2 regions of the Pseudomonas sp. RA_105y_Pfl2_P56 genome follow, and region 1 is predicted to be linked to the other one. Evidence: riboswitches for the same ligand, from Rfam matches in the RefSeq annotation. Region 1 holds a riboswitch; the other holds the start of a gene.

The links. Region 1 has a riboswitch for cobalamin ahead of AACY11_RS19390 (CbtB domain-containing protein). Riboswitches for the same ligand answer to the same signal wherever they lie in the genome.
Region 2: linked by a shared signal. The riboswitch ahead of cobO (cob(I)yrinic acid a,c-diamide adenosyltransferase) and the one ahead of AACY11_RS19390 (CbtB domain-containing protein) in region 1 are both predicted to bind cobalamin.

The regions. Positions count from the first base shown of each region.
Region 1 is NZ_CAXAPL010000029.1:43,817-48,226, forward strand. It holds gene cobN (cobaltochelatase subunit CobN) at 1-92, opposite strand, end outside; gene cobW (cobalamin biosynthesis protein CobW) at 96-1,166, opposite strand; cobalamin riboswitch at 1,267-1,480, opposite strand; cobalamin riboswitch at 1,575-1,797, shown strand; gene AACY11_RS19390 (CbtB domain-containing protein) at 1,922-2,119, shown strand; gene AACY11_RS19395 (CbtA family protein) at 2,131-2,832, shown strand; gene AACY11_RS19400 (cobalamin biosynthesis protein) at 2,829-3,242, shown strand; gene cobM (precorrin-4 C(11)-methyltransferase) at 3,324-4,070, shown strand; gene nfuA (Fe-S biogenesis protein NfuA) at 4,143-4,410, opposite strand, start outside.
Region 2 is NZ_CAXAPL010000016.1:82,991-87,400, reverse strand. It holds gene bluB (5,6-dimethylbenzimidazole synthase) at 1-477, opposite strand, end outside; gene AACY11_RS13365 (cobyrinate a,c-diamide synthase) at 525-1,874, opposite strand; gene cobO (cob(I)yrinic acid a,c-diamide adenosyltransferase) at 1,871-2,482, opposite strand; cobalamin riboswitch at 2,565-2,790, opposite strand; gene AACY11_RS13355 (hypothetical protein) at 2,944-3,528, shown strand; gene AACY11_RS13350 (PQQ-dependent sugar dehydrogenase) at 3,595-4,410, shown strand, end outside.

The DNA of each region.
Region 1 (4,410 bases):
CACAGGATCACCAGTTCGGCGGGGGTTTGCCCAAGGTCGGCAATGTTGTCATCCGACACGAAACCGCCGGGCTGGGTCCTGAGCAGGTGCATGGCTTAAACGCTGAGTGCGGCGCGAAGTTGCGCTTCGAGTTGAGTGGCGTCGAGTTCCTGACCGATCAGTACCAGACGGGTGACGCGCGCTTCATCGGCGCCCCACTGCCGGTCGAAATGCTTGTCGAAACGCGTGCCCACGCCTTGAATCAGCAAACGCATCGGTTTGTTCGGTATCGCCGCGAAACCCTTGACGCGCAGGATACCGTGCTGGACCACCAGTTGCGTCAGCGCATCGAGCAGCAGGCTTTCGTCGGCTTGCGGCAGTTCGATGGAGATCGAATCGAAGGCGTCGTGATCGTGGTCATCGTGGTCGTCATCACCGTCGTGGTGATGATCGTGATGGCTGTGGCGGCTGTCGATGTGCTCTTCAGAGCCTGCCCCCAGACCGATCAGCACGTCCAACGGCACGCGACCGTTGCTGGCCTCGATGATCTTCACCGCTGGCGGCAGCTCTTCGGCGACTTCGAGGCGCACCCGGGCCAGATCTTCAGGGCTGGTCTGGTCGGCCTTGTTGAGGATCACCAGATCGGCGCTGGCCAGTTGGTCGGCGAACAGTTCGTGCAAGGGCGACTCGTGATCCAGGTTCGGATCGAGTTTGCGCTGGGCATCGACCTGATCCGGGAACGCAGCAAAAGTGCCAGCGGCCACGGCCGGGCTGTCGACCACGGTGATCACCGCATCAACGGTGCAGGCGCTGCGGATTTCCGGCCACTGAAAGGCTTGTACCAGCGGTTTTGGCAGGGCCAGGCCCGAAGTTTCGATGAGAATGTGGTCGAGGTCGCCGCGGCGGGCCACCAGTTCGCGCATCACCGGGAAAAACTCTTCCTGCACCGTGCAGCACAGGCAACCGTTGGCCAGTTCATAAACGCGGCCGGTGGCTTCTTCTTCGGTGCAGCCGATGGTGCACTGTTTGAGGATTTCACCGTCGATGCCCAACTCACCGAATTCATTGACGATCACCGCGATGCGACGGCCCTGTGCGTTGTCGAGCATGTGTCGCAACAACGTGGTTTTACCCGAACCGAGGAAGCCGGTGACGATGGTGACGGGGAGTTTGGCCAGTGTTTTCATCGATATGCCCTTTGGCAAGGTGGCGGGCATACGGGACGAGAACCGGCAACGCGCGTGCGCGCCGGAAGCGTTCGCCACCGGATCACCCCGCCCGGTTGTAGTGAGAAACTGTGACGAGGCAGGTCTCCTGGCTGACGGCGTTCAGGCGCTGGGCCTGGCATTCACTGCGCCTTCCCGCTGGCGCCTTGTGCAAGGGCTGGCAGTGGCGTGGCAGTAAACTTCACCGTTCACAGTTGCGGGGGCAGCCGCGGCATTGACCGCGTTCCCTTCTTAGCTTCGGCCAGTGCCGAAGAACCTCGAAAGCACAAGGCTACGCATGGCTTGCTGATGGGTCAATGTTTGGATTGGGATTGGGTTTGAGGGCATATCCAACCCATCCAATTGACTCAAATCCCCCACCCATGCTCTCCTACACAACTTGTTACGGGTGCCCTTCACAGGGTGAAACGGGAAACCGGTGAATCATGTGCTTTACTCAAGCCCATGTCAGTCCGGTGCTGCCCCCGCAACGGTAAGCGAGCGAAGCATCAGATCCACTGTGCCGATACGGCATGGGAAGGAGATGCTTGCAGGTCGGGCCCAGCGCCAACCCCTCGTGAGCCCGGAGACCGGCCCGCAACACACAGCACGCATACCTTTTGTGTCGCTGAACATAACAAACCCGCGGTGGGCGGGCGCTGTTCGAACCCCTGCGTACTCGCACGCCGGGGCTTCATGCGCTCGACTGCCTCGCTGACATTCCAGAGGGAAGCGCCATGTCGATCATCAGCAGCACCGGCAGCAACACGGACAAAATCTCCAGCACCACCACCCTGAGCCAACGCCTGACCGCCGCTGTTTTCGCGTCGATTGTGGGTGCGGGCCTCGTCTACTTCGCCGGTTTCTCGCACATCGAAGCCGTGCACAACGCCGCCCACGATACCCGCCACAGCGCCGCGTTCCCGTGCCACTGAGGCCTGCCGACATGATCAAGCGAATTGCACAAACGGCAGGTTTCAGCGGTCTGCTGGCCGCCCTGCTTCTCACTCTGCTGCAAAGCTTCTGGGTTTCGCCGCTGATTCTGCAGGCAGAAACCTTCGAGAAATCCGAACCGGTGGCACAAGTCCACGAACACGCCGCCGGCTCTGCTGCGCACACCCACGATAGCGAAGCCTGGGAGCCGGAAGATGGCTGGCAGCGCGTGGTCTCGACCACCGGCGGCAATCTGGTGGTCGCCGTGGGATTCGCCCTGATGCTCGCGGGGCTCTACACCCTGCGTGCGCCGACCAAAACCTCGCAAGGTCTGCTTTGGGGGCTGGCCGGTTACGCAACGTTCGTACTCGCCCCCACCCTTGGCCTACCGCCTGAGCTGCCGGGCACCGCTGCCGCAGATCTGGCCTCACGGCAGACGTGGTGGATCGGCACTGCCGCCTCTACTGCGGTCGGCCTCGCCCTGATAGCGTTCAGCCGTCACTGGCTGATGAAGATCCTCGGTGTGGCGATCCTTGCGGTGCCACATGTGATCGGCGCGCCACAACCACAAGTGCATTCGATGCTGGCCCCTGAAGCATTGGAAGCTCAGTTCAAAATCGCTTCGCAGCTGACCAACGTGGCGTTCTGGCTGGCCCTTGGCCTGATCAGTGCGTGGTTGTTCCGCCGCAAAAGCGATGGCCAATACCACGCATGACCCGAGACAGTGCAGCGCCGACCTTAGTGGTCGGCCTGGGCTGCCAGCGCGGCTGCCCTGCCAGCACGCTGCGCGCGTTACTCGATCAGGCCTTGCAAGCGCATCGCATCGAGCTTGGAGCGGTCAAAGCCTTGGCCAGTATCGATTTGAAACGCGATGAACCCGGTCTGCAGGAACTTGCCGCACAATTGGCCTTGCCATTGCGCTACTTCAGCCGCGAAGAATTGGCCAATTACCAGCAACGGCTCAGTCACCATTCACAGATCGCCTACGAACGCACCGGTTGCTATGGAGTGGCAGAGAGCGCGGCTTTGGCGCTGGCTGAACAGTTGATTCAGGCACCGGCAAAACTGCTGATATCCCGGCAGAAATACGCTCAGGCAACATTGGCATTGGCTGGCGCTGCGTAAAATCCCGATAATCCTCGTCTTTGATCATGAGCAATCTTCATCTGAAGCATTGCCCCGCCGCGCTTTTCACAGGATTCCTACATGACCGTCTACTTCATCGGTGCCGGCCCCGGCGACCCGGAACTGATCACCGTCAAAGGCCAACGGCTGATCCGCAATTGCCCGGTGATCATCTATGCAGGTTCGTTGGTACCGGCAGCGGTGCTGGAAGGTCATCAGGCGCAGACGCTGGTCAACAGCGCTGAATTGCATCTGGAGCAGATCATCGAGCTGATCAAAACCGCGCACGCCAAGGGCCAGGATGTCGCACGCGTGCATTCGGGAGATCCGAGCCTGTATGGCGCCATTGGCGAGCAGATTCGTTATTTGCGCGAGCTGGATATTCCCTTCGAGATCATCCCCGGCGTGACGGCCACCGCAGCATGCGCCGCGTTGTTAGGCGCAGAACTGACCCTGCCTGACGTGTCGCAAAGCGTCATACTGACCCGTTATGCCGACAAGACCGCCATGCCCGCAGGCGAAGAACTTGGAAGCCTGGCGCAACATGGCGCGACCATGGCGATCCATCTGGGGGTCAATCATCTGGAGAAAATCCTTGCTGAACTGTTGCCGCATTACGGCGAAGACTGCCCGATCGCGGTAATTCACCGGGCGACATGGCCGGATCAGGACTGGGTGGTGGGAACGCTGGGGGATATTGCCCAGAAGGTCGCCGCCAAAGGGTTTCGGCGCACGGCGTTGATTCTGGTTGGGCGGGTGCTGGGCAGTGAGGTATTCAGTGAGTCCTCGCTGTATCGCGCCGGGCATGCGCACTTGTATCGCCCCTGAAGACATTCTTGAACATCACGCATAAAAAACGGCGCTCACGGGGCGCCGTTTTTCATGCTCGCAGCGAACACCTTAGTAATAGGCGTTTTCTTTCTGCGTATGGTCGGTCACGTCACGAACGCCTTTGAGCTCTGGAATGCGCTCGAGCAAGGTGCGCTCAATGCCTTCCTTCAGGGTGACGTCCGCTTGACCGCAACCCTGACAACCACCACCGAACTGCAGCACGGCGATGCCGTCTTCGACTACATCGATCAGGCTGACCTGACCGCCGTGGCTGGCCAGCCCCGGGTTGATCTCGGTTTGCAGGTAGTAATTGATACGTTCGTTGACCGGGCTGTCG
Region 2 (4,410 bases), on a different contig from region 1:
CGGCTCGAACAACGAGACCCAGCCCATGCCCAATCCTTCGGCACGGGACGCCAGCCACAGATTCTGAATCGCACAGGACAACGAAGCCATGTCCATTTCCGGCAGCGTGCGGCGCCCGAAAATGTGTTTCTCGCGATCATCCATCAGCGCCGCGACCAGCACTTCGGCGCAGTCGTTGATGCCTTCGACCTTGAGCTTCATGAACTCGTCACTGCGCTCACCGAGGGCCTCGGCGGTGCGGATGCGTTCTTCTTCTACGAGATTGCGGATCTGCCCGCGCAGAGCACGGTCGCTGACGCGGATGAAACGCCAAGGCTGCATCAAGCCGACACTTGGTGCTTGATGTGCGGCGTCCAATAAACGGCGCAGCAACTGGGGCTCGACGGTGCCGCCAGTGAAGTGGCGCATGTCGCGGCGTTCGGCGATGGCTTTGTAGACCGCTGCGCGTTCGGCTTCGGAAAATGCGTTGTCCGTCACGGCCTCTTCGCGAGCAAGCTCGCTCCCACATGGGTCGGGGTGCTTGCTCAAGAAACGCGATCCCCTTTGGGCGCGAGCTTGCTCGCGAAGGCGGCCTCGCGGTCAGGCAGCAATAGTGCAGCAATAGCCGCAGGATTCGACGGGAAGTAAAAATGCACATACGACGCCGTCATCCGCCCGTCCCGATAAACCGCCTCCGCACCACGCCCGCCATTCGGGCTCAGGCCTCGGGCAATCGGCGTCAATTCAGTCGTCGTCAGGGAATGGTGATAGGTGTGGCCGCGCAACGTGCCTTCCGGCAGATCAACCGCTTGCAGCGCCAATGCCGCCAGGCGTTTCTGCATCACCGCATCGCCTGCGAGCAAGCCGACCAGTTCGGCGCGACTGCCCTCAACGTCAGTCAACGAGTCGAGCAGATACAGCATGCCGCCACATTCAGCGAGCAACGGTTTTCCTGCCGCATGATGGGCGCGGATGGCATCGAGCATTGCGCTGTTCTGCGATAACGCAACGTGGTGCAGTTCCGGGTAACCGCCGGGCAGATAGAGGCTGTCGGCCTCTGGCAACTGCGTATCGCGGATCGGCGAGAAGAAACTCAACACAGCGCCCATCGCCCGCAACAGGTCGAGGCTGGCGCCATAGGTGAAGGCAAACGCTTCATCGTGGGCGACGGCGATTCGCACACCTTTTAACAAGGGCTCTACATTGATGACTTCAGGCGCGGCAAATTCCACGGCCGGTGGCAGCGCTACCTCGCAACTGCTGGCAAGCGCTTGTGCAGCGGCGTCCAGGCGCACATCGAGGTCATTGAGCTCACCGGCCTGAACCAGACCAAGATGACGGCTCGGCAATTCGATGCCGGTCTCGCGGGACAATGCGCCATACCAGCGCAAGCCTTCGGTCAGGCTGCCTTCGAGCAATTGTGCGTGACGCAACGTACCGACCCGGTTGGCCAGCACGCCAGCGAACGGCAGATCCGGCTGATATTTCGCCAAGCCCAGCGCCAACGCACCAAAGGTCTGCGCCATCGCCGTTCCATCAATCACACCCAGCACCGGCACGCCGAAATGCCGAGCCAGATCAGCGCTCGACGGCGTGCCGTCAAACAACCCCATCACGCCTTCGATCAGAATCAGATCGGCCTCGGCTGCGGCCTCCCACAGCAGACGACGGCTTTCCTGCTCACCGACCATCCACATGTCCAATTGATAGACCGGCGCACCGCTGGCGCGCTCGAGAATCATCGGATCGAGAAAGTCCGGGCCGCACTTGAACACGCGCACCTTGCGCCCTTGATTGCGGTGCAAACGGGCCAGCGCGGCCGTGACGGTGGTCTTGCCCTGACCGGAAGCCGGCGCGGCAATCAGTACCGCCGGGCAATGACGTGACTGATTCAAAGTTCGACGCCTTTCTGCGCTTTGATACCGGCCTGGAAGGCGTGTTTGATCATGCCCATTTCAGTGACGGTGTCGCCCATCTCGACCATTTCCGGCTTGGCGCCGCGCCCTGTGACAATCACATGCTGCATCGGCGCACGCGCCTGCAAGTCGCTGAGCACCTGATCGAGATCGAGGTAGCCGTGCTTGAGGGCGATATTCAGCTCATCCAGCACCACCAGGCCAATCGACGGATCGCGCAAAAGCTCGCGGGACACTTCCCAAGCGGCTTCGGCGGCGGCGATATCGCGCTGACGGTCCTGGGTTTCCCAGGTGAAGCCCTCGCCCATCACATGAAAGCGCACCTGCTCGGGGAAACGCCGAAAAAACAGCTCTTCGCCGGTGCTGTTGCGCCCCTTGATGAATTGCACCACGCCGCAGCGCATGCCGTGCCCCATGGCGCGGGCGAGCATGCCGAACGCCGAACTGCTTTTGCCTTTGCCATTGCCGGTGAGCACCAGCACCAGGCCGCACTCATCAGGCGAATTGGCGATACGTTCATCGATCACGGCTTTTTTGCGCTGCATACGCGCCAGATGGCGTTCGTCACGCTCAGGGGAATCAGTCATGGGGGAGCTCTCCGTTGAGGCTGGATAACGGCGGGCAGGCACAAGAATAGAAGGCAAAAAAGCCTGGCATCGCCCACCGTGATGCCGTTGGATGAATCAGGCCGGTCTCCGGGCTCATGAGCGGCGAATCGCCTGGCTGCGCGCCTTCCCGCTTTGAGCAGTGGCATTCGACGCAGTTTTCACTCATTTACCGTTGCGGGGGCAGCGCCGGGATCGTGGTTGCTCTTCGTTTGAAGACGACCCTCACCGGCTTCCCTGTTTCACTCTGTCGACAGGGGTCACAGAGCACCTGAAACAAGCCGCGAAGGTTAGAGGGTTGGGGGTGGAGCGTCAATTAAAGAGGAGGCTGTCGGGCGAATAACTGCCGTCGATCAATTATCTGACGCCAATCTTGTGCCACACTCTCAAGAGTGATATCAAAGAGCCACAATCTCACATCACACAAGAATAAGGTGAGCCACATGCAAGGCATGATCATCAGCAACCCGCGCCTGGAATTTCTGCGCCCGGTACTGGAACGCTGGTTTGACTGTATCGACCGCTACAACGCCGTGCGCGGCGACAGCGACACACCCTACTGGCATGACGAGAAAGCCAATCTCGGATTGCTTTCCGCTGCGGCCTGGATGGCCGAACTGGTGACGCTAGAGCAGACCGCTACCCGCAAGCAAAACGAGGATGGCGAGCGCAATGCCCGCGCCGACCTGTTCCTGGCCGGCGCCGAAGATCGCGCGTTCATTCAAGCCACCCAGCGCTGGCCACGCGTGAACAACCTCAACCTGACCCAAGCCCTGCTGGAGATCACCAGCGACGCCAAACGCATCAGTTTCGCCAGCGACCTCAAGCTCGGCTGCCTGTTTGTCGCCCCGCAAAAAGCCCAGCACAGCGCCACCCCCGAAGAACTGCAGGACATGGTCGACGACCTGCAAAAAGAACACACCTGCGCCGCGGCCTGGTATTTCCCTTACGCCTATCGCAAATTGCGCAGCGATGCTGGCAACTATCACCCGGGCATTGCCGTGCTCTTCAAGGAGGCCCGCGGCTAAGCGGTTGAACCATCGGGCTTGCGCGTGCCTCTATGATTACGAATGCATTCATAGGGAAGATCAGCAATGCGCAAGACCCAGCTCGCTCTCGTTATCGCGCTCGCCGGGGGGCTCGCCGCCTGTGGTGAATCCTCAAGCCTTCAAGTCTCCGACGGCACCGGCCCGTCACCGAAACTACCCGAACCCAACAAAACCCTGATCCCAACCGTGAATATCGCCCCGGCGGTCGGCTGGCCAGATGGCGCAAAACCGACTGCCGCGGCAGGCACGCAAGTGGCGGCATTCGCCGAAGGTCTAGACCATCCGCGCTGGCTTTACGTGCTGCCCAACGGCGACGTGCTGGTGGCGGAAACCAATGCTCCGCCCAAACCTGACGACAGCAGCGGCATTCGTGGCTGGATCATGAAGAAAGTCATGGGCAAGGCTGGCGCCGGCGTACCGAGCGCAAATCGCATCACCCTGCTACGTGATGCCGATCACGATGGCGTGGCTGAGACGCGTACGGTGTTTGTGCAAAATCTCAACTCACCGTTCGGCATGACCCTGGTCGGCAATGACCTGTACATCGCGGACACCGATCGCCTGCTGCGCTTGCACTACGAAACTGGCGCAACAGAAATCAAAACGCAGCCGATCAAGGTCACCGACCTGCCGGGCGGCACGCTGAATCATCACTGGACCAAAAACGTCATTGCCAGCAAGGACGGCAGCAAGCTGTATGTCACTGTCGGTTCGAACAGCAACGTCGGCGAGAACGGACTGGATAGAGAAGAAGGTCGCGCAGCGATCTGGGAAGTGGATCGGGCCACCGGCGATCACCGGATCTTCGCTTCAGGCATCCGCAATCCCAACGGCCTGGCTTGGGAGCCAAGCACCGGCGCA